One region of the Paraliobacillus sp. JSM ZJ581 genome, then DNA from elsewhere that is predicted to be linked to it. Evidence: predicted binding sites of a transcription regulator. Region 1 holds the regulator's gene; each other region holds the start of a gene.

Region 1 (6,069 bases):
CAGAAGATATTTACCAAAAAGAGTTAACAGAAAACGCTTATGCAGCGTATTATGTGATTGAAAAAGATCGACAAATTATCGGGTTTTGTGGTTTATGGATCGTTATTGATGAAGCACAAATAACGAATATTGCAATTTTACCTAACTATCGAGGGTTTGGATATGGTAGCTACTTATTTCAATACATAATCAATCAAGCAATGTTAGCCGGGGCTGTTCGTTTATCTTTAGAAGTTAGGGTTTCAAATTTAGTTGCACAAAAATTATATCGGAAATTCGGTTTAAAGCCAGCCGGCATAAGAAAAAATTATTATACCGATAATAATGAAGATGCGATGGTAATGTGGGTGAATGTAAATGAATAAAGAGCAATTTATTTTAGCATTAGAAACAAGTTGTGATGAAACTGCAGCAGCCATACTAAAAAATGGTCAAGAAGTAGTTGCTAATGTTGTAGCTTCTCAAATACAGAGTCATAAACGTTTTGGTGGAGTAGTCCCAGAAATTGCGTCTCGTCATCATGTAGAACAAATAACGATGGTGTTAGAGGAAACCCTGAATAAAGCAAATATGGAGATAAGTGAGATGAGTGCGATTGCCGTAACGGAAGGTCCAGGACTTGTTGGGGCATTGCTTGTAGGTGTGAATGCTGCTAAAGCACTTGCATATGCAAATCAGCTACCGTTAGTTGGTGTGCATCATATTGCTGGTCATATTTATGCTAATCGAATAGAAAGAGAACTGACGTTTCCACTATTAGCACTTGTCGTATCGGGTGGGCATACAGAGTTGGTCATGATGAAAGAACATGGTTCATTTGAAATCATTGGCGAAACGAGAGATGATGCGGCAGGTGAAGCGTATGATAAAGTAGCTAGAACATTAGGTTTACCTTATCCTGGAGGGCCGGAAATAGATCGGTTAGCTCAAATTGGGAAAGAGACTATTCCATTTCCTCGTGCATGGTTAGAAGAAGGATCATTTGATTTTAGCTTTAGTGGATTGAAATCAGCAGTTATTAATCATTTGCACAATAGTAAGCAACGAGGAGAAGAACCGAACAATGCTAATATTGCTGCAAGTTTTCAAGCTAGTGTAGTTGAGGTTTTAACAGAAAAAACATATCAAGCTGCAAAGGAATATGATGTGAAACAAGTCGTACTTGCAGGAGGAGTAGCGGCAAATAAAGGTCTTCGTCAAAAGTTAACAGAAAAGTTTACTGATGTGAATATACCTTTATCCATACCACCACTATGGTTATGCACAGATAATGCCGCAATGATTGGTGCAGCCGGATCGATTGCTTACGAGCAAGGACATCGTGCAGGCTGGGATTTAAACGCTAATCCAAGTTTAGATTTAGAACGGTATGGAAATAGAAAACAATCATAAAGATTTCCCCAGTTCATTTTAGAAGCTGGGGATTTTACTATTTGTACAACAAGAGCATATTAAACATATCCACAAGTAATGATTGAGAATGTGGATATGTTTTGCAAAATACTTTTATAGAAGTAATTGATCTGTGCACAAAATCTGTGGATAACATATGGTTTTTCTGTGGATACTGTGGATAAATAGCGAAAAAGTAGTGAATAAGGCTTTTTGTCTGTGCATAAATAACTGGACAGACACGAAAACACTTATCCACAATCTGTTCAACTAGTATTCATTTTTAAGTTATTCTTTACTCTTCTTGCAATGCTTCCCATTCAACCATCAATTGTTCAATTTGAGCATTTACTTGTTCATTTTCTGTTGTTAATGTTAGTGCCTTTTCATGGTCTTGGAAGATATACGGTTTACAAAGTAATGCTTCATTATTTTCAACAGCTGCTTCTAACTTCTCAATCTTACGCTCGATTTCTTCTATACGTCGTTCTATTTTTCGTTGCTCTTGCTTTCGTGCTTTATCTTGGTGGAAGCTGGACTTTACGGCTTGCTTTTCTTCTGTTTCCTTTTCTTGAACTTGTAATTGTGCTAGCTCAAATGCTTCTTGCTTTTTTTCTAAGTAATAATCATAATCACCAAGATAAAGGCTTGATCCTTCAGGCTGCATTTCTAACACTTCTGATGCAATTTCATTAATAAAATAACGATCGTGTGATACAAAAATAATTGTACCAGGAAAGTCGATTAACGCAGCCTCTAATACTTCCTTACTATCGAGATCCAAATGGTTCGTCGGCTCATCAAGTATTAATAAATTTGCTTTTTGCATCATTAATTTTGCTAATGCAAGTCTAGCTTTTTCACCACCACTTAAAGCAGATACCGTTTTAAGTACATCATCTCCGGAAAACAAAAAATTCCCCAGTGTTGTCCGTATATCTTTTTCATCTATCATTGGATAATCATCCCATAATTCCATAAGTACAGATTTGGTTGAATGGAGTTTCGTTTGTTCTTGATCATAGTAACCGATGTCTACTTTAGAACCTATTTGAATATCACCATTGGATGGATGAAGATCGCCAGTTATTGTTTTTAATAAAGTTGTTTTCCCTACACCGTTTGGCCCAACTAAAGCAATCCGGTCCCCACGTGATACTTGGAAGGATAGATCAGAGAAGATTGGATCATCGGTATCATCATAATGAAAAGCTAATTCTTTTACTTTGATCACATCATTGCCACTTCGTTGGTTAATAGTAAAGCTAAAGGAGGCAGACCCTTCATCCCCTTTTGGTTTGTCCATTCGTTCTATTTTCTCTAATTGCTTTCTTCTACTTTGTGCGCGTTTTGTTGTAGAAGCTCGAGCCAAATTTCTTTGAACAAAATCTTCCATACGTTTTATTTCTGTTTGTTGCTTTTCAAATTCCTTCATTTCTCGCTCATAGTCAGCAGCCTTTTGGACTAAGTATTTTGTGTAGTTCCCGTGATATTTCTTCGATTGATGGCGTGAGATCTCATAAATCGTATTCACTGTCTTATCAAGAAAGTATCGATCGTGGGAAACGATAACAACGGCTCCGTGATAATTATTTAAATAAACTTCTAGCCAAGTCAATGTTTCAATGTCTAAATGGTTTGTCGGTTCATCCAAAATTAAAACGTCTGGCTTTGATAGTAGTAGTTTACCTAAAGCTAAACGCGTTTTTTGACCACCACTAAGTTCATTAATTGGCGTAGCTAGATCAAATTCTTTGAAGTTGAGACCATTTAAAACAGCTTTAATGTCAGCCTCGTATTGATAGCCACCATTTTTTTTGAAATCCTCTTGCAGTTGGTCATAACTGTGAAGTAGTTGCTGATATCGCGAATTATCCTCCATTAATGTAGGATTACCCATTTGCTGCTCCATTGCTCTAAGTTTGTCTTCCGTTTCAATTAACTCAGCAAAAACGGACAACATTTCATTCCAAATGGTTTCATTTGTTTCTAATCCTGTATTTTGTGCTAGATAGCCAAGTGTAACATGTTTAGGTTTATGTATGTCTCCCTCATCATAAGAGAGCACATCGGCCATAATTTTTAATAATGTTGATTTTCCTGCACCGTTTCTGCCTACAATAGCAATTCTATCGTTCGATTTTATCTCTAACTTTATATTTGATAGAATCAGTTCCGCACCATAGCGCTTCGATAACTGATTGATTTGCATTAATATCATCTTTTTTCACCTCATAATACTTAGTTTATCGCAATTTTTGTTTAACTAGCAAGCAAATGGTTAGGTATATAAATAAAAAATGTCTATACTATAAGTAGTACGTGTAATTCTTCACGACATATGTTTGATTTTTTGTTAAGATATAGATACAGATATAATAAATAAAGTTCTACTAAATAAATTTTTTGGAGAACAAACAATAGGGGTAATATGAATAGAAGGGGAATGGAACATGTCAGAACATACTAAAATACCGCAAGCAACAGCGAAACGTTTGCCACTTTATTATCGCTTTCTAAATAATTTGTACCTTCAAGGAAAATCGCGCGTATCTTCTAAAGAGTTGAGTGAAGCGGTTAAAGTGGATTCAGCAACTATACGTAGAGACTTTTCCTACTTTGGTGCATTAGGAAAGAAAGGGTATGGATATAATGTCGAATACTTACTCGGTTTCTTTAGAAAAACATTAGATCAGGATGAAATAACCAATGTTGCCCTTATTGGTGTTGGTAATCTAGGTACAGCATTTCTGAACTATAATTTCACCAAAAACAATAACACAAAAATTGAAATGGCTTTTGATACAAGTCCTGATAAAGTTAATCAAGAGATAGGTGGAGTACCGATCTATCATATTGATGATCTGGAGAAGTATCTTGGTAATGTTCAAGCAGCGATTTTAACTGTTCCGGGACTAGAAGCACAATCCATTACAGAAAGATTAATTGAAGCGGGGATAAGTGGAATATTGAACTTTACGCCAGCTCGAATAACAGTACCTGATAAAGTACGAGTCCATCATATTGATTTAGCAGTAGAACTCCAATCATTAATTTATTTTATGAAGCATTATTCTCCAGAAGCAGAAGAATAGAAGAAAGGTAGTGGCATTGTAAGGGAATGTCACTACCTTTTTGTTTCAACTACTCAGATATGTGTGAATGCATATTTATTTTTTCTTTTTTGTACGTTTGACATGTATGTGTAATGCTACTAATCGAATGGTTATAGCAAAGTTAAATGTAGCAAAAATTGCAAGTGAAACGGTGAAAAAATTCCACAGTGTACCTTGCGCCGATTCGATGCCGAAAAAAGTAAAGGAGACACCGATAATAAAATACATAACAGCTAAAGGTAAAGGTGAATGTTTCATTCGAAGTTTAGCCCCCAAAAACGATCATTTGTATTTTCTCATACTGTTCTAGCATCCGGTTTAATTCTTCAGGGCTGATGCTCAACTGCGCAATCACCACGACTGCATTCATAGTCGAGTGTGCAATGATTGGTACAATAATTCGTTTGGATTGTACATAGATAAAAGCAAAAACGAATCCAATCGTTAAATAAATTAACGTATTTTTAAAATCAGCGTGGACGACAGCGAATATTAATCCTGATGCTAAGGCACCAATGAAAAAATTGGTACGTTTATATACTTCACCAAAAATAATTTTACGAAACACGATTTCTTCTAAAATTGGCCCGATAATGGCAACGACAATAATAAAGATTGGTGTAGCCCGTGCAAGTGCCATAATATTTTGTGTGTTTTCTGATCCAGGCTCAATACCTAGTAAAAATGTTTGAATTAGATTCATTATGCCTTGGCCTAACATAGCCATAACGATTCCTATAATGGACCAAATAATCACCATGCCTAAACTTGCTGCATCAGGATGCTTGCGCAAATTCCTTTCTGGTTTTAATAGATACACCATAATGATTAAAGCAACAGTAAAGCTAAAGATCGTCCAGCTTGTTCCAATTATTGAATAATACGTTTTACTAATACTGGATGCTTTTATAATAATAGCAACCGGAATAGACGATAGCTGCATCAATATGTATGTTAATAATATGTACAAATATCTTTTTTCCAACGATAAACGACTCCTCTTTTTTAAAATTTGTTTAACAAATGTATTTTAACATATTATATGAATAGAATTGAATTAGTACGTTTATGACGATTTTGTAGAAAAAGATAGAAAATTTTTTTGAAAAAATACATCATAATACTTGCAAAATAAAAAGTAATTCATTATTATAATAATTGTGTTAGCACTCTTCATAGCCGAGTGCTAAAATAGAAAAAAACATATTGAAAATAATGAAGGAGGGTTTTTTGATGCTAAAGCCATTAGGTGATCGTGTCATTATTGAACTCGTAGAACAAGAAGAAAAAACTGCAAGTGGAATTGTATTACCAGATTCTGCGAAAGAAAAACCACAAGAAGGAAAAGTTGTTGCAGTAGGTTCTGGTCGTGTAACAGATAACGGGAAAAAAATCGCTCCAGAGGTTGCTGAAGGAAATACGATTATTTTCTCTAAGTTCGCAGGAACAGAAGTGAAATATGAAGGAAAAGAATACTTAATTCTTCGAGAAAATGATATTTTAGCTGTTATTGGCTAAATGAAGAATACAAATAATATACTTAATTACGAATTTAGGAGGG
Region 2 (6,069 bases), on a different contig from region 1:
TGCTTCACTTGCTCCGCTAGTTGTTGTCTGTAACCACTCAAATGGTAAACGTACAGTATCTCCAACTAACCAAGATCCTTCTCCTAAACCTTTAAATAAATCAGGGACAGTAGACCAGCTTGAGATAGCATTTTCAAATGTTTCTTTCCCCCAAATCTTAGTACCGGCTTCAACTAACCAGAATCCAGCTACAAAAATTCGTAATGGTAAGCTCCATAATACATTACCATAACGTGTTAAGAAATCACGGAAAATGTTACGTTTGTCTTTTGTTCCAAAAAATTCATGACGAATATATTGAACCATATAATAGCCACTTGCAATGCCCATAAAATAGTAAAGGTTGACCATGTGTTTCATAAAATTAGCAAACCAACCACTTAGGGAAATGCCCATTAAGTTTGCTACACCGTATCTAGCGCCAATAGATACCATTGTCCCATGATATTTGCCTTCGTAAGCTGTTTTTTCACCACCACTAATTTCGGAAATAATGTTTTTAGCAGCAGTCGTACCTGTTTGTTCAGCTGCTTCCACAATTTGTGGAGTTGGCTTTCCAGGTTCTTCTTCATAATAAGCTAAGTCACCAATAACATAGACACTATCATATTGGTCAGATTCCATATATTGATTTACTTTTAAGCGTCCTGCGCGTGCAGTTTCCATGCCGTAGTCTTTTGTATCAGAGTTTGCTTTTACACCAGCTGTCCAAATTAATGTATGTGTAGGAAGGGACTCTCCAGATTTTAAAACAATTTCTTCCGCTTTCACTTCTACAATCGGCGAATCTTTCAATATTTTGACACCTTTTTTGTTTAAATATGCTTCCGCTTTGTCAGCATCTTTTCGCTCTAGCATATTCAAGATCGTTGGAGCCGCTTCTACAACGTAAAGGGAAATATCTTCGGTGTCCAGTTTGTTATCTTTTGCTAAGCGTTCTTTCCATTCAATTAATTCACCAACCATTTCGATTCCGGTAAATCCAGAACCACATACAGTGAAGGTAAGCATGGCTTGACGTGTCGCTTGATCATGCACAGTTGCTGCTTTTGCTACTGTTTTTTCAATGTGTTCGCGAAGTCTGACTGCATCTTCCCAAGACCATAGTGTAAATGCATGCTCGCCTACACCTGGAGTGCCAAAATCATTTGGTTCTCCACCCATACCTAAAATAAGGTAATCATAAGCGTATTCACCATGCGCTGTTGTAACTTTTTTCTTGTCGTGATCAACATGTGTCACGTTGTCTGTTACTAGATTTACTTTTGTTCGATTAAATAATTTACGTAGGTCAAACTGAATTGCATCTGGTTCTACGCGATGTGCCGCAACTTCATGTAATTCTGTCATCATTGTGTGGTAGGAATGGCGATCAATTAACGTAATTGTAACTGAGTCGTCTTTTTTGTACTTTTTTGCTAGCTTTTTTGCTGCATGTACACCAGCGTATCCCGCACCGATAATGACAATGTTTTTGTTTGCCATAATATCTATACACTCCTTATAAAATAAAAATTAATCATGTCATCGTTGTGAAAGTGTGAACAACCGATTACAATTGTACCTTTAGTTTGTGCCTGTGTCCAGTGGGTTTTTAAAGATTATATATAATTAAATCTAAAAAGTTCACAAATTTAATAATAATTTTAAACCATAAAGTTCAATAAGTTTTCACATATTGTATAAAATAGCTATGCAACGAACTTTTAACCGTGCTATGGTAGTATTATTGCAAAGTTTACTATATAGACACTATCATTAGGTAAATGCTATACTTATGTCGAAAAAATGTGAATAAGTTCACATTGGAAGCCCAATATGTCTAAATTTATTATTATTATTTCATGTTAGAAAGGTTTTGACAACGTTGAAGAAGAAATATATGTTGATTATCTTAGTAATGATGTTGATTGTAACTGGTTGTAATGTGAATGAGTCAAAATTGTTAGATTCTCCTTACAAAAGAACAGAATTTATGATGGGTACTGTCGTAACATTAAAAATTTATGATGAAGGAAAAGAAGATGTCATAGATCTTGCTTTTAATGAAATGCAAAATCTAACCGAACAAATTGGGGTAGAAGAATCCCAATCACAAATTGATGAAATAAATGAAGCTGCTGGTACATCACCTGTTGAAGTTTCAGAGGAGATCTTTTCTTTAATTCAAGCAGGAAAAAATTATAGTGAACAAGCGGATGGTTCTTTTGATATTACAATCGGGCCTTTAACTTCATTATGGCATATAGGTTTTGATGATGCAAAAAAGCCTACACAAGAAGAAATTGATGACGTATTGCCATTAATTAATTATAAAAAAGTCGTGCTAAAAGAAAAAGAGCAAACAGTTTATTTAGAAGAAAAAGGAATGAAGATAGATTTAGGTGCAATAGCCAAAGGGTTTATTGCTGATAAAGTAACGAATTTATTAGATGAAAATGATGTTACGACCGCAATTATTGACTTAGGGGGAAATATCTATGTAAAAGGTAATAACCCTTCAGGAAAAGAGTGGACTGTAGGTGTACAAGACCCATTTACAGAGCGTGGACAAATTGTTGGTAAAATAGAAGCGAATAATCAATCGATTGTTACCTCTGGTATATATGAGCGATATTTAGAAGTCGATGGACAAAAGTATCACCATATTTTAAATCCAATTGATGGCTATCCGTATGAAAATGATATAGCTGGTGTTACGATTATTAGTCAAAAATCGATGGATGGTGATGCATTATCTACTTTAATTTTCTCAAAAGGTTTAAAGGATGGTTTGGCCTATATTGAAACGCAAGAAGGAGTAGAAGCAATATTTGTTGATAAAGATCAACAAGTGTTTATTACTTCAGAGTTGGAAGGTACATTTGAATTGACTAATGATGCATTTAAATTAGGAAACAGAGAAGAACTTTAATAAGGAGAGTATAAGGTGTCTATTTCTACATTTTTAAAACTGGTTGAAATTCAAACGAAAATTGCAAGTGTGTTTCCATTTTTGATTGGATGTCTGTTTGTTTATTACAGATATGATTCGTTTCAGCCACTAAATACAATGATTTTCTTTCTATCGATGTTAACTTTTGATTTAACAACAACGGCAATTAATAATTATATGGATTATCGAAAGGCATCATCTGAAGCATACAGATTGGAACATAATATTATTGGTCAAAAAAACATCTCTGAATCAACGGTCATTATTACAATACTATGTTTATTAACTCTTGCTACATCGTTAGGGATCTGGCTGGTTTTTCGTACGGATTTGTTTGTATTATTGGTTGGCATGGTATGCTTTGGTATAGGGATATTTTATACCTTCGGACCAATACCATTTTCAAGAATGCCGTTAGGTGAAATTTTCTCTGGGGTAACCATGGGATTTGGCATTTTGTTTTTAGCTATTTATGTAAGTGCATATGATCAAGGCATTGTTCAATTAGTATGGCAAGGTAGAATGATTCGTGTGGAAGCCGATATATTGTTAGTTTTAGAAATTATCTTAATTAGTATTCCTTGTGTATTTACCATTGCTAATTTAATGCTTGCTAATAATATTTGCGATCTAGAAGAAGATATTTATAACCAACGTTTCACCTTACCATATTATATAGGAAAAAAATACGCGATATGGTTATTTAATGGGTTGTATATATTGTCTTTTACTGCTATTGTCGTAGCAGTAATTCTAGGAATATTGCCTCCTTTAATATTGATCGTATTACTAGTTAGTTATCCAGTATATCAGCTTGTTCGTCAATTTAATATAAAACAAGTAAAGTCCGAAACATTTAGTGTTGCAGTAAAGAATTTAGTTCTAGTTAATGGCTCTGTTGTTATATTGCTGGCTGTAACTGTATTATTTTATTAAAATGATAATAAATGAATTTTTTATATAAAGGAGATGGATAGCTATTGGTAGCTGAAGAGACAATCATAGAAGTAGATAATCTTACGTTTCGTTATGATTTACGTAAGGTGGAACATACATTGTCAGCTATCTCCTTTTCAATCAAGCAAGGGGAATGGGTAGCTATTGTTGGAGGAAATGGTTCAGGAAAATCAACCTTAGTCCGATTGCTTGTCGGATTACTAGAAGCAGAACTTGGAACGATTACTATAGATGGGGTAAGGTTGAATGAAGAAACTAAGTGGGAGATTCGAAAAAAAATAGGGCTAGTTTTTCAAAATCCAGAAAATCAGTTTATTGGTACGACTGTACAAGATGATGTTGCTTTTGGATTGGAGAATAACAATGTTGGATATGAAGAAATGAAACAAAGAGTTGATGAAGCATTACGTTTTGTTGATATGGATAAATATTGGGATCAAGACCCCTCTCGTTTATCAGGTGGTCAAAAGCAACGTGTTGCTATAGCGGGTATCCTTGCGTTTAAACCCCATGTCATTATTCTAGATGAGGCATTTGTTATGCTTGATCCTAAAAGCAGAAAGCAATTATTATCAACGTTAAAGAAACTTAGGGAAGAAAATAATATAACTATTATTACGGTTACACATGATATGAATGAGGCGGCATGTGCAGACCGAATAGTAGTGATGGATCAAGGTGCTATTATTCAAGATAGTACACCGGAGCATGTATTTATGAACAATGAACAGTTGTCTTCCCCCTTCGCTGAACAATTGCGACGCAAATTAGGTGAGAACGGGAGTAATGTTCCACAAAGTTATATGACAGAAGATGAAATGGTGAAATGGTTATGCAAGTGAATTTTCAAGGAGTAACAGCAGATTATCGAATTGGGCCTATTAGAAGTAAAAATATTTTACAACAGGTTGACTTATGTTTACCTAGTCACTCTTTTACCGCAATTGTCGGCCATACAGGTGCAGGGAAATCGAGTTTGTTAAAAACGGTGAATGGACTACTGCTTCCTAAAGAAGGATCAATTCAAGTCGGTGATCAAACGATTACATCAGTTTTACAATCAAAAGATGTTTTAAAACGTGTCAGACAATCTGTAGGGATGGTTTTTCAATTTCCTGAGTCACAATTATTTGCCGAAACGGTGGAACAGGATATTTGCTTCGGTCCATTAAACTTTGGTATGCCTAAACAAGAAGCACAAAAACTAGCAAAAGATGCGATTACACTAGTTGGACTAGAGGAGACGATATTATCAAGCTCCCCATTTTCTTTGTCGGGAGGACAACAGAGACGTGTTGCAATTGCAGGTGTATTAGTAATGAATCCTGATGTATTAGTTTTAGATGAACCTGGTGCTGGTTTGGATCCGCAGGGGAAAGAAGAGATTTTAACACTAATAAAAAACCTTCATGAAACAAAGGGTATTACAACCATTTTAGTGACACATGATATGGATGACGTTGCTCGCTATGCAGATGATGTTGTAGTCATGGAAGAAGGTAAGGTGATAACATACAAGCCAGTACATACGTTTTTTGATGATGTAGAACAACTAAAAGCCTGGTCTCTTGATTTACCTGAGCCAAGACGATTTCAGTTACGCTTGGAAAGCGAAACAAACGTAAAGTTACCCAACGTGTGTCTAACGATAGAAGATTTAGTTGCTGGTTTAATTGAGGTGGGACTAGCATGAACAAATTAATTTTGGGAAGATATTTTCCGGGTGATTCCTGGTTACATAAACTAGATCCAAGAGCAAAGCTTATTGCTGCAATTGGTTTTATTGCTGTTCTATTTGTTGCAATTAATTGGCAAGGGTACTTGTTATTAATCTTGTTTACCTTATTTGTGATGCGATTATCCGATATCTCATTAAAAATGTATATTAGAGGTGTGCGACCATTAATTTGGTTAATACTATTCACTGTTTCGTTGCAAGTATTATTTACAGCAGGCGGGACTGTTTACGTCAATTGGGGACCGATTACTATATCAGAATATGGGCTAATCAATGGTGTGTTTATCTTTTGTCGATTTGTTATGATTATTTTTATTTCGACGGTAGTTACTTTAACGACGAAACCAATTGATTTGACAGATGGGATTAATGCATTGCTCTCTCCATTACGATTATTTAAAGTGCCAGTAGATGATATTTCGTTAATGCTCACGATTGC
Region 3 (6,069 bases), on a different contig from region 1:
GATTGACCCAACACACCCAATCACATCAGGTCTCGGAAGTTATATCGAGCTTGAAAAAGAAGAAATGTACGGCGAACATTTTGATATTCCGACACCGGATGAACTTCTTTTTGTTAGCTGGTTTGAAGGTGGAGAAGTCTTTCGGAGTGGTGCAACGTATAAACGTGGACGTGGGAAAGTCTTCTATTTTAGACCAGGGCATGAAACATATCCAACCTATTATAATGACGAAATTCAAACGGTAATTAAAAATGCTGTTACATGGTTAAAGCTAACGGATACGCATCAACCGAGCTATGGAAACCACGCATCAATTGAAAAGATTTCAAAGAAAGATTAAAACATAGGATTACGGTACTCTGATCAAAATTGAAATTTCAAGGAGTGATGAAACATGGGAAAAATTAAAGTAGCAGTTGTTGGATGCGGTAGTATTAGTAAGCACCGACATTTACCAGAATACAATCAGAATAATCAAGTTGAGATAGTCGCTTTATGTGACATTGTAGAAGAGCGTGCTAAAGCAATGCAAGAAATTTATGGTGGAGCAGTCTATACCGATTATAATGAGATGCTTGAAAAGGAATCGTTAGATGTGGTTAGTGTGTGTCTACCTAACGTGCTTCATGCACCTGTTTCCATTGCAGCTCTTAACTACAGCAATCATGTGTTGTGTGAAAAACCAATGGCAACAACAAAAGAAGAGGCCCAAGCGATGATTGTCGCAAGTGAGAAAAGTGGTAAAACATTGATGATTGCGCATAACCAACGCTTTGTTCCTTCACATAAAAAGGCGAAAGATTTAATAGCAGAAGGGGCTATTGGAAAAGTTTATAGCTTCCGGACAGCTTTTGGTCATGGTGGTCCAGAAGGCTGGAGTGCAGATGGGAAAGAATCGTGGTTTTTTAGAAAAGAAGATGCGATCATGGGTGCAATGGGTGACTTAGGCGTACATAAAGCCGACCTTATTCGCTACATTTTAGGTGAGGAATTTACTGATGTATCAGCCATTGTAGAAGCAAATGCGAAAGATAACATTACCGTTGACGATAATGCTGTTTGTATTTTAAAAAGCCAATCAGGTATTATCGGTACATTGACTGCAAGCTGGGCGTATAAAGTGAACGAAGATAATGCCACAGTGATTTATGGAGAAAAAGGGGTGCTTCGCATAGAAGATGATCCTAACTATAGCTTGATTGCAACGTATACGAGTGGAAGCAGAGTTAACTATGAATTAGGAGCAATTCAATCAAATGAAGAAGGAAAACAAACCTCAACAGGGGTGATTGATCACTTTATTCATAAGATACAAGCGAATGAGAAACCTCTAATTGACGGTGAAGAAGGTAAAAAGTCATTAGAAATTATTCTTGCTGCAATAGAATCAAATGAGACAGGAAAGAAAATTACCTTAAGCCAGTAATATTTAAAATAATGTTAGTAACATATACAGGGAGTGAATCGATGATGCGGTTAGGTGTATTCACAGTACTATTTTCAGATAAAAAGTTAGAGTCGATGTTAGATTACGTAAAAAATGCTGGTCTAGATGCGGTTGAGATTGGTACTGGAGGTTATCCTGGTGATGCACACTTAAAATTAAATACATTATTAGAAAATGAACAAGCACGTACTTCTTTTTTAGAAAAAGTGACATCACGTGGCTTAACCATTAGTGCACTAAGTTGTCATGGAAACCCTATTTCTCCAGATGTAGTTTTTAGAAAAGCGTCACATGACACATTGGTTAAAACAATTAAACTTGCTGGGCTTATGAATGTGCCTGTTGTTAATACATTCTCTGGTACCCCTGGTGATTCTGAGGGTGGAAAATTTCCGAATTGGCCAGTTACTCCTTGGCCAGAGGAGTACAGTGAGGTGCTAAAATGGCAGTGGGAAGAAAAGCTTGTTCCTTATTGGAAAGAGATCAACGCAATTGCTATAGAAAACAACGTTAAAATTGGGATAGAACTTCATGCTGGTTTTTTAGTTCACACGCCACATACAATGTTAAAATTACGTGAACAAACGGGTGAAGCAATTGGTGCAAATCTTGACCCAAGTCATTTATGGTGGCAAGGAATTGACCCTGTGGCAGCAGTGAAGATTTTGGGTAAGGCAAATGCAATTCATCATTTTCATGCAAAAGATACCTATATTGATCAAGAACATGTCAATATGTATGGGTTAACAGACATGCAACCATATAGCAAAGTACAATCACGTGCATGGAGTTTCCGTTCTGTAGGCTATGGTCATTCGGTAAAGGTATGGAGTGATATTATTAGTGCGCTTCGAACATATGGTTATGATCATGTTGTTAGCATCGAACACGAAGACCCAATCATGTCCATTGAAGAAGGTTTCATGCGTGCTGTAGAAAATTTAAAATCTGTTATGATTTATGAGCAACCTGCCGATATGTGGTGGGCATAAGCAAAGAGAAACACCTATTTCTTTTTAATGAAGAAAACAGGTGTTTTTCTTGTTTTTAAATAAACATTACAGATTATCAGCCAATATTTCAGAACAAATAAAATATAAAGCAAGTAAACTATTTAGAATTTAATTCTGAATTTCTGTTATAATAATTTCATTTTATATAACTATAACAGTATAGTACAGTTTATCTGTTATAATTATATAACTTTAATTTGTGTTTTATATCACGTAATAAAAACATTGATATATCAACGTTGTATGCGGATGCTGTATTTGTGTTTTACATCAAAACTTTATCGTGTTAAAATTTGAACATTTTAAGAACATTTATTATAACAGTTTAAAAATGTGATCTTTTTCACTTTATTTTATGGTTGAGAAGGTATATAATGTAGTTAAGTTAAAGGATAATTGTTAAACATTTGTGCATAAATAGACAAATGTTATTATTTAAGGAGGTAAAGGAAATGAAAGTAGCAGAAGAAGTTACACAAAAAAATCCTTGGGATGGCTTCCGTGAAGGTAAATGGCAAAAGGAAATTGATGTTCGTGATTTTATTTTAAAGAATTTTACGTTATATGAAGGAAATGAAGCATTTCTAGCTGGCCCAACCGATGCAACAAAAGCATTATGGGACAAAGTAATGGATCTTACGAAGAAAGAACGTGAGAATGGAGGAGTGTATGATTTAGATACAAAAATCGTATCTACAATCACTTCTCATGGCGCCGGATATTTGAATAAAGAACAAGAAAAAGTAGTCGGTGTTCAAACAGATGAGCCATTCAAACGCTCATTACAACCATTTGGTGGAATTCGTATGGCAGTAGCTGCTGCAGAATCTTATGGATATAAAATTGATGATGAAGTAGTAAAAACTTTTACAGATTACCGTAAAACACATAACCAAGGTGTATTTGATGCGTACACACCAGAAATTAGAGCGGCTCGTAAAGCGGGTGTTGTAACAGGATTACCTGATGCATACGGACGTGGACGTATCATTGGTGACTATCGTCGTGTAGCACTTTATGGTATGGATCACTTGATTGCCGAAAAGAAAAAAGATCTTGATCTAATTGGTAACGGAACAATGACAGATGATATTATCCGTGACCGTGAAGAAACATCAGAACAAATTCGTGCGTTACAAGAACTAAAGCAGCTTGGCGCAGCTTACGGGTTTGATATTTCAAAACCAGCAACAACTGCACAAGAAGCTTTCCAATGGTTATACTTTGGATATTTAGCAGCAATTAAAGAGCAAAATGGTGCTGCAATGAGTCTAGGTCGTGTATCTACTTTCTTAGATATTTATGTAGAAAGAGATATTCAAAACGGAGTAATAACGGAAGAAGAAGCACAGGAGTTAGTTGACCATTTCGTAATGAAGCTGCGTCTTGTGAAATTTGCAAGAACACCTGAATATAATGAATTATTTAGTGGTGACCCAACTTGGGTAACAGAATCATTAGCAGGTATTGCAGAAGATGGTCGTCCATTAGTTACGAAGAACTCTTATCGTTTCTTGCACACGTTAGATAATCTAGGACCAGCTCCAGAGCCAAACTTAACGGTGTTATGGTCTACGAAGTTGCCTGATAACTACAAAAAATATTGTGCTAATATGTCTATTAAATCAAGCTCTATTCAATATGAAAATGACGATTTGATGCGTGAACATTATGGTGATGACTATGGTATCGCATGTTGTGTATCAGCAATGCGCATTGGTAAACAAATGCAGTTCTTTGGTGCTCGTGCAAACCTTGCAAAAGCATTACTTTATGCAATTAATGGTGGAGTAGATGAGAAGCTAAAAATCCAAGTAGCTCCAAACTATGCACCAATCACTTCTGAATATTTAGACTATGATGAAGTAATGAAGAAATACGATACAATCTTAGATTGGTTATCAGAACTATATGTAAATGCGTTAAACATCATTCACTACATGCATGATAGATATAGCTATGAAAGAATAGAAATGGCATTGCATGATCGTGAAGTATTGCGTACTATGGCATGTGGGATTGCAGGACTTTCTGTTGTTGCAGACTCATTGAGTGCGATAAAATATGCTAAAGTAAGAACAATTCGTGATGAAGATGGTCTTGTTGTTGACTATGAAATTGAAGGAGATTTCCCTAAATACGGAAACAATGATGATCGTGTAGATGATATTGCAGCTGATCTTGTTAAAACCTTTATGAACAAAATTAAGAAACACCATACGTATCGTAATTCTGTTCATACACAATCTATTCTTACAATTACTTCTAACGTTGTATATGGTAAGAAAACTGGTAACACACCAGATGGCCGTAAAGCGGGCGAACCATTTGCTCCAGGTGCAAACCCATTACACGGACGTGACAAAAACGGTTCACTGGCTTCATTAAGCTCAGTTGCAAAAATGCCATATGAATATGCGCTAGATGGTATTTCTAACACATTCTCTATTGTACCTAAAGCATTAGGTAAAGATGAAAATGCGAGAAAAGCCAATTTAGCAGGAATGCTAGACGGTTATGCTATTAAAAATGGTCATCACTTAAACGTAAACGTATTTGACCGTGAAACGTTACTAGATGCAATGGATCATCCAGAAGAATATCCACAATTGACAATCCGTGTATCTGGCTATGCTGTTAACTTTATTAAATTAACAAGAGAACAACAAATTGACGTAATTAATCGTACGTTCCATGAAAGTATGTAAGACGAAATAAGAAGGGATTTCCCTTCTTATTTCTGAAATTTAGGGGAGGGCGAACAACATGAAAGGTCGAATTCATTCAATAGAAACATGTGGTACAGTAGACGGACCTGGCTTACGTTATGTCATTTTTACACAAGGATGTCTTTTGCGTTGTAAATTTTGTCATAACCCTGATACGTGGAAAATGGGTGAAGGGAAAGAGATGTCAGTAGAAGATTTAGTGAAAGATATTAAAAGCTATCTTCCTTTTTTCCAATCAACCAATGGTGGGGTAACAGTAAGTGGAGGAGAACCGTTACTTCAGGCTGAGTTCCTAGTTGAATTATTTACTGAACTTAAGAAGTTAGGTGTCCACACAACAATTGATAGTTCTGCCGGTTGTTTTAGTCGCTCACCTCGTTTCATGGAAAATTTAGATAAACTATTGGAAGTAACTGATTTAGTATTATTAGACTTGAAGCATATTGACCCAGTTGAACATAAAGAATTAACAGGTGTATCAAACGAACATATCATTGATATGGCAAAATATTTGGATCAAAAAAATGTACCAATTTGGGTTCGCCACGTATTAGTTCCTGGTCATAGTGACAATGATATTTATTTACAACGATTATCTGATTTTATTGCTACGCTAGATAACGTTGAGAAAATAGAGGTATTGCCTTATCATAAACTCGGTGTTTATAAGTGGGAAACGCTCGGTCTTGAATATCCGCTTGAAGGAGTAGAACCTCCAACAGAAGACCGTGTGAAGAATGCTGAAGATATTTTAAATCGAGAGAAATTCATATCATAGAAGAGAAGCCAAATGCGGCTTCTTTTTTTTAGAGTTTTTTCTATTAGAGAAAAAATGCTCATCTCCGGTTTTGGGAGATGAGCACGCAAAAATATCGGCGCT
Region 4 (6,069 bases), on a different contig from region 1:
CTTTGTTTTTTCATAATCAATGTTTCTCTCATCATCAAATGGAGTAACCATAGCGGTTAATAAACGACCAAATTGCATGTAAAATTCACCTCTACTCATAATTTAAAAGTAATCTGCGATGCGATTGAATAGAGCGTATCTCATCATAAAAAAACAGCGACGAAGGACTCGGCGCTGCATCAATTAGTATTTTTATGATGCGTGAGATAGCCCTCCATATAGCATGTAATTACTATATGACAGTACTGTATTTATTCAATAACAGTACCAGTGAATAAAATGATGAACGTTTATTCACTTCGGCAAATTCCCCTTTGAGCTTCAATCATTAGCGTTCATCCGCTTCATAAAGCTTACTATTGGTCTTTGCTCCTCTATACTCACTTCAATGTTCAATTGAAGTTATAGAAATATTAGTCATACTTTATCAAATATTTAAGATAGTTGCAATAGCTTCATTGGGTTTATTCACAAGAAAATTTATTATATTTGTCCAACTATAACTAATCAAGTGCAAATAGATTGACAATCTATTTGTTTCTAAATAAAATATAGCGTAACTATTCATAATTTTTAGTCAAATTATTTAAAGCTATATTTATTGGCATGGATAGTGATTATTATAAAAGGTGGTGGCGTTATATGAGGATAAATAAAGATTCGACAATTCAAATTGGTGATTGGGTTAGGGCGAAGTCAAGTAAAGGGATTTTAATGCACGGATTTGTTGAAAAAACTGAATTCAATCATAATGTTGTCCAAATTCACGTTGTTGCTTGTGATAATAAGATGTTGACGGGACAAAGTATTCAAATTAACCCATCAAAAGTTAATCGTTTAACTAGTGATTTCGCAAAAACGGAGAATCAATTATATATATTAATTAACATGGCACTTGAGACTCGTGATGAAGATTGGTTTCATGAATTAGTTTCACAATGGAACAAAATTAAGAAACGCAAAGAACAAAATATATATCATGTAGATTATGAAAGAAACAATTATAGTACAGATTATCGTTTGTAATAAATTAGCTTGGATTGACAGCTACTCTTATCTATGGTAAATAATTAATGTTAGCACTCTTTTTAACTGACTGCTAAATCTAATTATCTGAAAATAAGAGAGGAGCATAAACATGCCAACGAAACAATTTGAAGCAGAGTCAAAAAGACTATTAGAAATGATGATTAACTCCATTTATTCACAACGAGAAGTTTTCCTTCGAGAATTAATCTCAAATGCTAGTGATGCCATTGATAAGCTATATTATAAGGCGCTAACAGATGAGTCTCTTACATTCAACTCAAAAGATTATTACATAAAAGTAAGTGCTGATAAAGAATCTCGGACCTTAACAATCACTGATACAGGAATTGGGATGACCGAAGAAGAGCTGATTAACAATTTAGGTGTTATAGCAAGAAGTGGTTCATTATCATTTAAAAAAGAAAATGACATTAAAGATGGTCATGATATTATCGGCCAATTTGGTGTAGGATTTTATGCAGCGTTTATGGTAGCTGATGCAGTAACTGTTAAAACGAAAGCACTAAATAGTGATCAAGGTTATTTATGGAGATCAGAAGGCGTTGAGGGCTATAGTATTGAACCTGTAAATAAAACAGATACAGGGACCGAAATTGCGTTAACAATAAAAAAGAGTACAGATGAAGATGATTTTGACCAATTTTTAGATGTTGATCAATTAAAGTCAATTATTGTTAAATATTCCGATTTTATTCGTTACCCTATTAAAATGGACATTGTCACTAAAGAACCTCAAGGAGAAGATCAGGATCCTGTTGAAGTTATTGAAGAAAAAACAGTCAATAGTATGATCCCGATTTGGAAAAAGAATAAAAATGAATTAAGTGATGAAGATTATAATCAATTTTACACAGAAAAGCATTACGGTTTTGATCAGCCTCTTCAACATATTCATTTAAGTGTGGACGGAAATATTCGTTACGATGCGATTTTGTATATACCTGAAAGCACGCCATACAATTACTACTCTGCTGAATATGAAAAAGGTCTAGAATTATATTCTAATGGTGTGCTCATTATGAACAAATGTGCAGATCTATTACCTGATTACTTTAGTTTTGTTAAAGGATTGGTTGATTCAGAAGATCTTTCACTTAACATCTCTCGTGAAATGTTACAGCATGACCGTCAGTTAAAATTAATAGCGAAAAATATTAACAAGAAAATTAAGACTGAATTACAAAAGTTACTAAAGAATGACCGTGACAAATACGAAACGTTTTATGCTTCATTTGGACGCCAGCTAAAATATGGTGTCTACAGTGATTTTGGGCAAAACAAAGAAACATTGCAAGATTTATTACTTTTTTATTCATCAAAAGAAAACAAGTTAGTTTCTCTTGCTGAATATGTAGAACGTATGCCTGAAGATCAACCATACATTTATTATGCGACTGGAGAAACGAATGAAAGAATAGAACGCCTACCACAAACGGAAGTTGTCTTAGACAAAGGATATGAAATTCTTTATTTAACCGATGATATTGATGAATTTGCCATAAAAATGCTAGCAACCTATCAAGAAAAAGATTTTAAATCTGTTTCAAGCGGTGACTTAGGGTTTGAACCAGATGAAGAAGAGAATACAGAAGAAGAAATGAAAGAAAATAAAGCATTGTTAGATCATATGAAATCTGTATTGGCAGATAAAGTGAAAGATGTACGCATTTCTAAACGGCTGAAATCACATCCTGTTTGTTTAAGTAATGATGGTGAGATATCCATTGAGATGGAAAAGGTATTAAATATGATGCCTGATAATCCTCAGCTAAAAGCAGATAAAATTTTAGAAATTAACATGCATCACGATGTATTTAAAACAATGCAAACGGCTTATGAAAAAGAGGATATCCAAAAAACGGATTTGTTGACAAATATATTATATCACCAAGCTTTGTTGATTGAAGGACTTTCTATCGACGATCCAGTTACATTTACAAATAATATTTGGAAAGCAATTGCTGAATAGACATTCAAATGAATAAGTAAAGATAGAAAAGGCATACACTAATTAATCAAGTGTGATGTCTTTTTCTATTACGCAATCCTATTGTTTATTTTGAATTTGTCACAAACATGTCATAAAAAAGTCACGGATAGTACACAACTTTATAAACGATTAAGTTTAAAATGTACTAAAGAAAAACATTCTAACCTAATAAATGCTATAATGAAAAAGTTATGAATTTCACAAAGAGAAAATGGAGGGATAGAAGTGGAATTTGATCCAGTCATCATGAGTCGATTAATTACAGCAATGACTTTAGGATTTCATATTATTTTCGCCACCTTAGGCGTAGGTGTGCCATTATTTATTTCAATTGCAGAATTTATCGGAATTAAAAAGAAGGACGAGCATTATATTTTATTAGCACAGCGTTGGGCACGTGGATTTGTAATCACAGTGGCAATTGGTGTTGTGACTGGTACTGCTATTGGATTGCAACTGTCTTTAGTTTGGCCTCAGTTTATGCAACTGGCCGGTAATGTGATCGCATTGCCATTATTTATGGAAGTATTCGCTTTCTTTTTTGAAGCGATTTTCTTAGGGATTTATTTATATACTTGGGATCGTTTTAAAAATCAATATATCCATTGGTTATTTTCTATACCAGTTTTAATCGGGGCAGGAATTTCAGCTGTATTTATCACAACAGTGAATTCATTTATGAATACACCTGACGGATTTTTAATGCAGAACGGTGAGTTTACAGCAGTAAATCCAATAGCTGCAATGTTGAATCCTTCTACACCAACTAGGGTGGCTCACGTTCTAGGTGGATCATATGTGACAGTTGCAGCTATTTTAGCAGCAATTGCAGCATTTGCTTTATTGCGCAAAAAAGGAGCAAAAACATATCATAAGAAAGCATTAAAATTAACTGTTATTTCTATGTTTATCTTTTCTATCTTAACTGCAGTTGCCGGTGATGTTTCTGCGAAATTTTTAGCTACGCATCAGCCAGAAAAACTAGCAGCAGCAGAATGGCATTTTGAGACAGAAGAAAATGCTGATTTGATATTATTTGGTTGGCTGAATGAAGATAATGAAGTAGTTGGAGAAATACGTTTACCTGGATTTTTAAGCTTTCTCGCTCACGGTAATTTTATGAGCGAAGTTACTGGATTGGAGGAATTTCCAGAGAATGAACACCCACCACTATGGATTCATTACATGTTTGATCTGATGGTAACCATTGGTTTCTTTTTATTAGCTATTTCATTTGTTTATCTTCTATTTACGTTCATAAAAAAATGGAATGCCAATAATAAATTATTTTTATGGTTGATCACCTTAAGTGGGCCATTAGCGATGTTAGCTGTCGAATTTGGTTGGATCTATGCAGAGGAAGGAAGACAACCTTGGATTCTCCGTGGGTATATGACAGTGGAGGAAGCAGCAACTAGCTCTCCTTATATCACGCACATGTTCTTTTTATTCTTATTACTTTATATTGTGTTAGGTACATTGTGCGTGATTACTTTACGCAAGCTTTTTAAAAACAACCCGGCAGAGGTAGAACTTGAAAAGCGTTACCCAGTGATTGAGAAGGGAGTGTCAGAGTAATGAGTTATGAAGTAATTGGCATTACCGTACTTTGGTTGTTTCTTTATGGCTATTTGATCATTGCCTCCATTGACTTTGGTGCCGGATTTTTTGCATACTATGCGAAAGTTACCAAAAGAGATCATATTATTAATCAAATCATTTCGCGTTACTTATCTCCAGTGTGGGAAGTAACAAATGTGTTTTTAGTATTCTTTTTTGTAGGAATTGTAGGTTTTTTTCCGAATTCCGCATATTACTTTGGTTCAGCGCTATTAGTACCAATTAGTTTTGCGATTATATTGTTGGCAATTAGAGGATCTTTCTACGCTTTTGAAAATTATGGTTCTAAACAAAGTAATGTATACATGTTTTTATATGGTGCGACTGGACTATTTATCCCAGCTTCTTTATCTACTGCGCTTACCATATCAGAAGGTGGATTTATTACAGAAGAGAATGGTGTAGTATCGTTAAAATATGCAGAATTATTTACAAGTCCTCTATCTTGGAGTATTGTAGCACTCGCCATTACAGCTATATTATTTATTAGTGCTAGTTTTTTAACCTATTATGCTTCACGAGCGAATGACCAAAAAGCACTAAATCTGGTTCGTAAATGGGCGCTATTTTGGGCGACACCTACCATTATTATGGCATTAACTACAATGATTGCTTTAAGTCAACGTAATGAGAGGCATTTTGATAATATGCTTGATTTGTGGTGGGTATTCGGTATTTCAATTGCTTGTTTCTTAATTGGGTTAGGGCTACTCTATATAGGAAGAAATTATGGCATTGCATTTATTGCAATCATGTTGCAGTTTTTCTTTGCGTTTTTTGGTTACGGCATTGCTAAATTCCCATACCTGCTTGATCCGTATATTCATATTGAGGACAGTGTAACAAGTGAGTCGATGGCTATTGCATTAATTATCGCATTTATCGGTGGTCTATTATTACTTATTCCATCATTAATTTTATTAATGCGCCTTTTCTTATTTAATGCAGACTATGCCAAAGGAAAAAAATAACCTTATTTAAAGGAACGATCAATGATGCAACGAATAAAACATTCATTACGCGCACATAAGACTAGCCTATTTTTGCTACTATTATTAACACTGTTATTAGGGGTAGCTATCATTGTGCAGGCTTATTCTATTACATGGATTGTTAATGATATATTTTTAAAAAGAGCTAGCTTCTCATCTATATTAGAGTGGCTTGCTCTTCTATTGCTAGCTTTAATGGCTCGGTCTATTGCAGACTATTATAGTAAAAAAATTGGTGTTCAGATTGCAAGTGCAGTTAAGGAAGAAACAAGAACAAAATTGTTAGATAGATATAAGCACCAAATTACTAATAGTGAAAAGCAAGGACGAGTTGGAGAGAAAGTGAGTATGTTACTTGATGGAGTAGATGAGATGGACAGCTTTTACAGCCAATTCATTCCACAAGTGATGCAAAGT

The links. The regulator Rex, encoded in region 1, represses fermentation and respiration genes when NADH is low (regulators of the CRP and FNR family bind a similar motif). The targets are predictions, from matches to a motif close to TTGTGAAATATTTCACAA.
Region 2: a site for Rex is predicted at 1,789-1,806, ahead of ACH6CY_RS08905 (FAD:protein FMN transferase). Genes of this name have one in related genera too.
Region 3: a site for Rex is predicted at 2,792-2,809, ahead of pflB (formate C-acetyltransferase). Genes of this name have one in related genera too.
Region 4: a site for Rex is predicted at 3,227-3,244, ahead of ACH6CY_RS00530 (cytochrome ubiquinol oxidase subunit I). Genes of this name have one in related genera too.

The regions. Positions count from the first base shown of each region.
Region 1 covers NZ_JBISEP010000044.1:3,144-9,212, reverse strand. The annotation lists gene rimI (ribosomal protein S18-alanine N-acetyltransferase) at 1-365, shown strand, start outside; gene tsaD (tRNA (adenosine(37)-N6)-threonylcarbamoyltransferase complex transferase subunit TsaD) at 358-1,392, shown strand; gene ACH6CY_RS15100 (ABC-F family ATP-binding cassette domain-containing protein) at 1,688-3,613, opposite strand; gene ACH6CY_RS15095 (redox-sensing transcriptional repressor Rex) at 3,846-4,487, shown strand; gene ACH6CY_RS15090 (YdiK family protein) at 4,563-4,766, opposite strand; gene ACH6CY_RS15085 (CPBP family intramembrane glutamic endopeptidase) at 4,774-5,493, opposite strand; gene groES (co-chaperone GroES) at 5,742-6,026, shown strand.
Region 2 covers NZ_JBISEP010000013.1:23,549-29,617, reverse strand. The annotation lists gene ACH6CY_RS08910 (FAD-dependent oxidoreductase) at 1-1,485, opposite strand, end outside; gene ACH6CY_RS08905 (FAD:protein FMN transferase) at 1,883-2,914, shown strand; gene menA (1,4-dihydroxy-2-naphthoate polyprenyltransferase) at 2,930-3,871, shown strand; gene ACH6CY_RS08895 (energy-coupling factor transporter ATPase) at 3,916-4,734, shown strand; gene ACH6CY_RS08890 (energy-coupling factor transporter ATPase) at 4,725-5,585, shown strand; gene ACH6CY_RS08885 (energy-coupling factor transporter transmembrane component T family protein) at 5,582-6,069, shown strand, end outside.
Region 3 covers NZ_JBISEP010000005.1:77,114-83,182, forward strand. The annotation lists gene ACH6CY_RS04870 (ThuA domain-containing protein) at 1-340, shown strand, start outside; gene ACH6CY_RS04875 (Gfo/Idh/MocA family protein) at 395-1,426, shown strand; gene ACH6CY_RS04880 (sugar phosphate isomerase/epimerase family protein) at 1,471-2,439, shown strand; gene pflB (formate C-acetyltransferase) at 2,913-5,168, shown strand; gene pflA (pyruvate formate-lyase-activating protein) at 5,227-5,967, shown strand.
Region 4 covers NZ_JBISEP010000001.1:91,951-98,019, reverse strand. The annotation lists gene dapA (4-hydroxy-tetrahydrodipicolinate synthase) at 1-78, opposite strand, end outside; lysine riboswitch at 200-385, opposite strand; gene ACH6CY_RS00540 (IDEAL domain-containing protein) at 643-1,026, shown strand; gene htpG (molecular chaperone HtpG) at 1,139-3,019, shown strand; gene ACH6CY_RS00530 (cytochrome ubiquinol oxidase subunit I) at 3,287-4,618, shown strand; gene ACH6CY_RS00525 (cytochrome d ubiquinol oxidase subunit II) at 4,618-5,631, shown strand; gene cydD (thiol reductant ABC exporter subunit CydD) at 5,656-6,069, shown strand, end outside.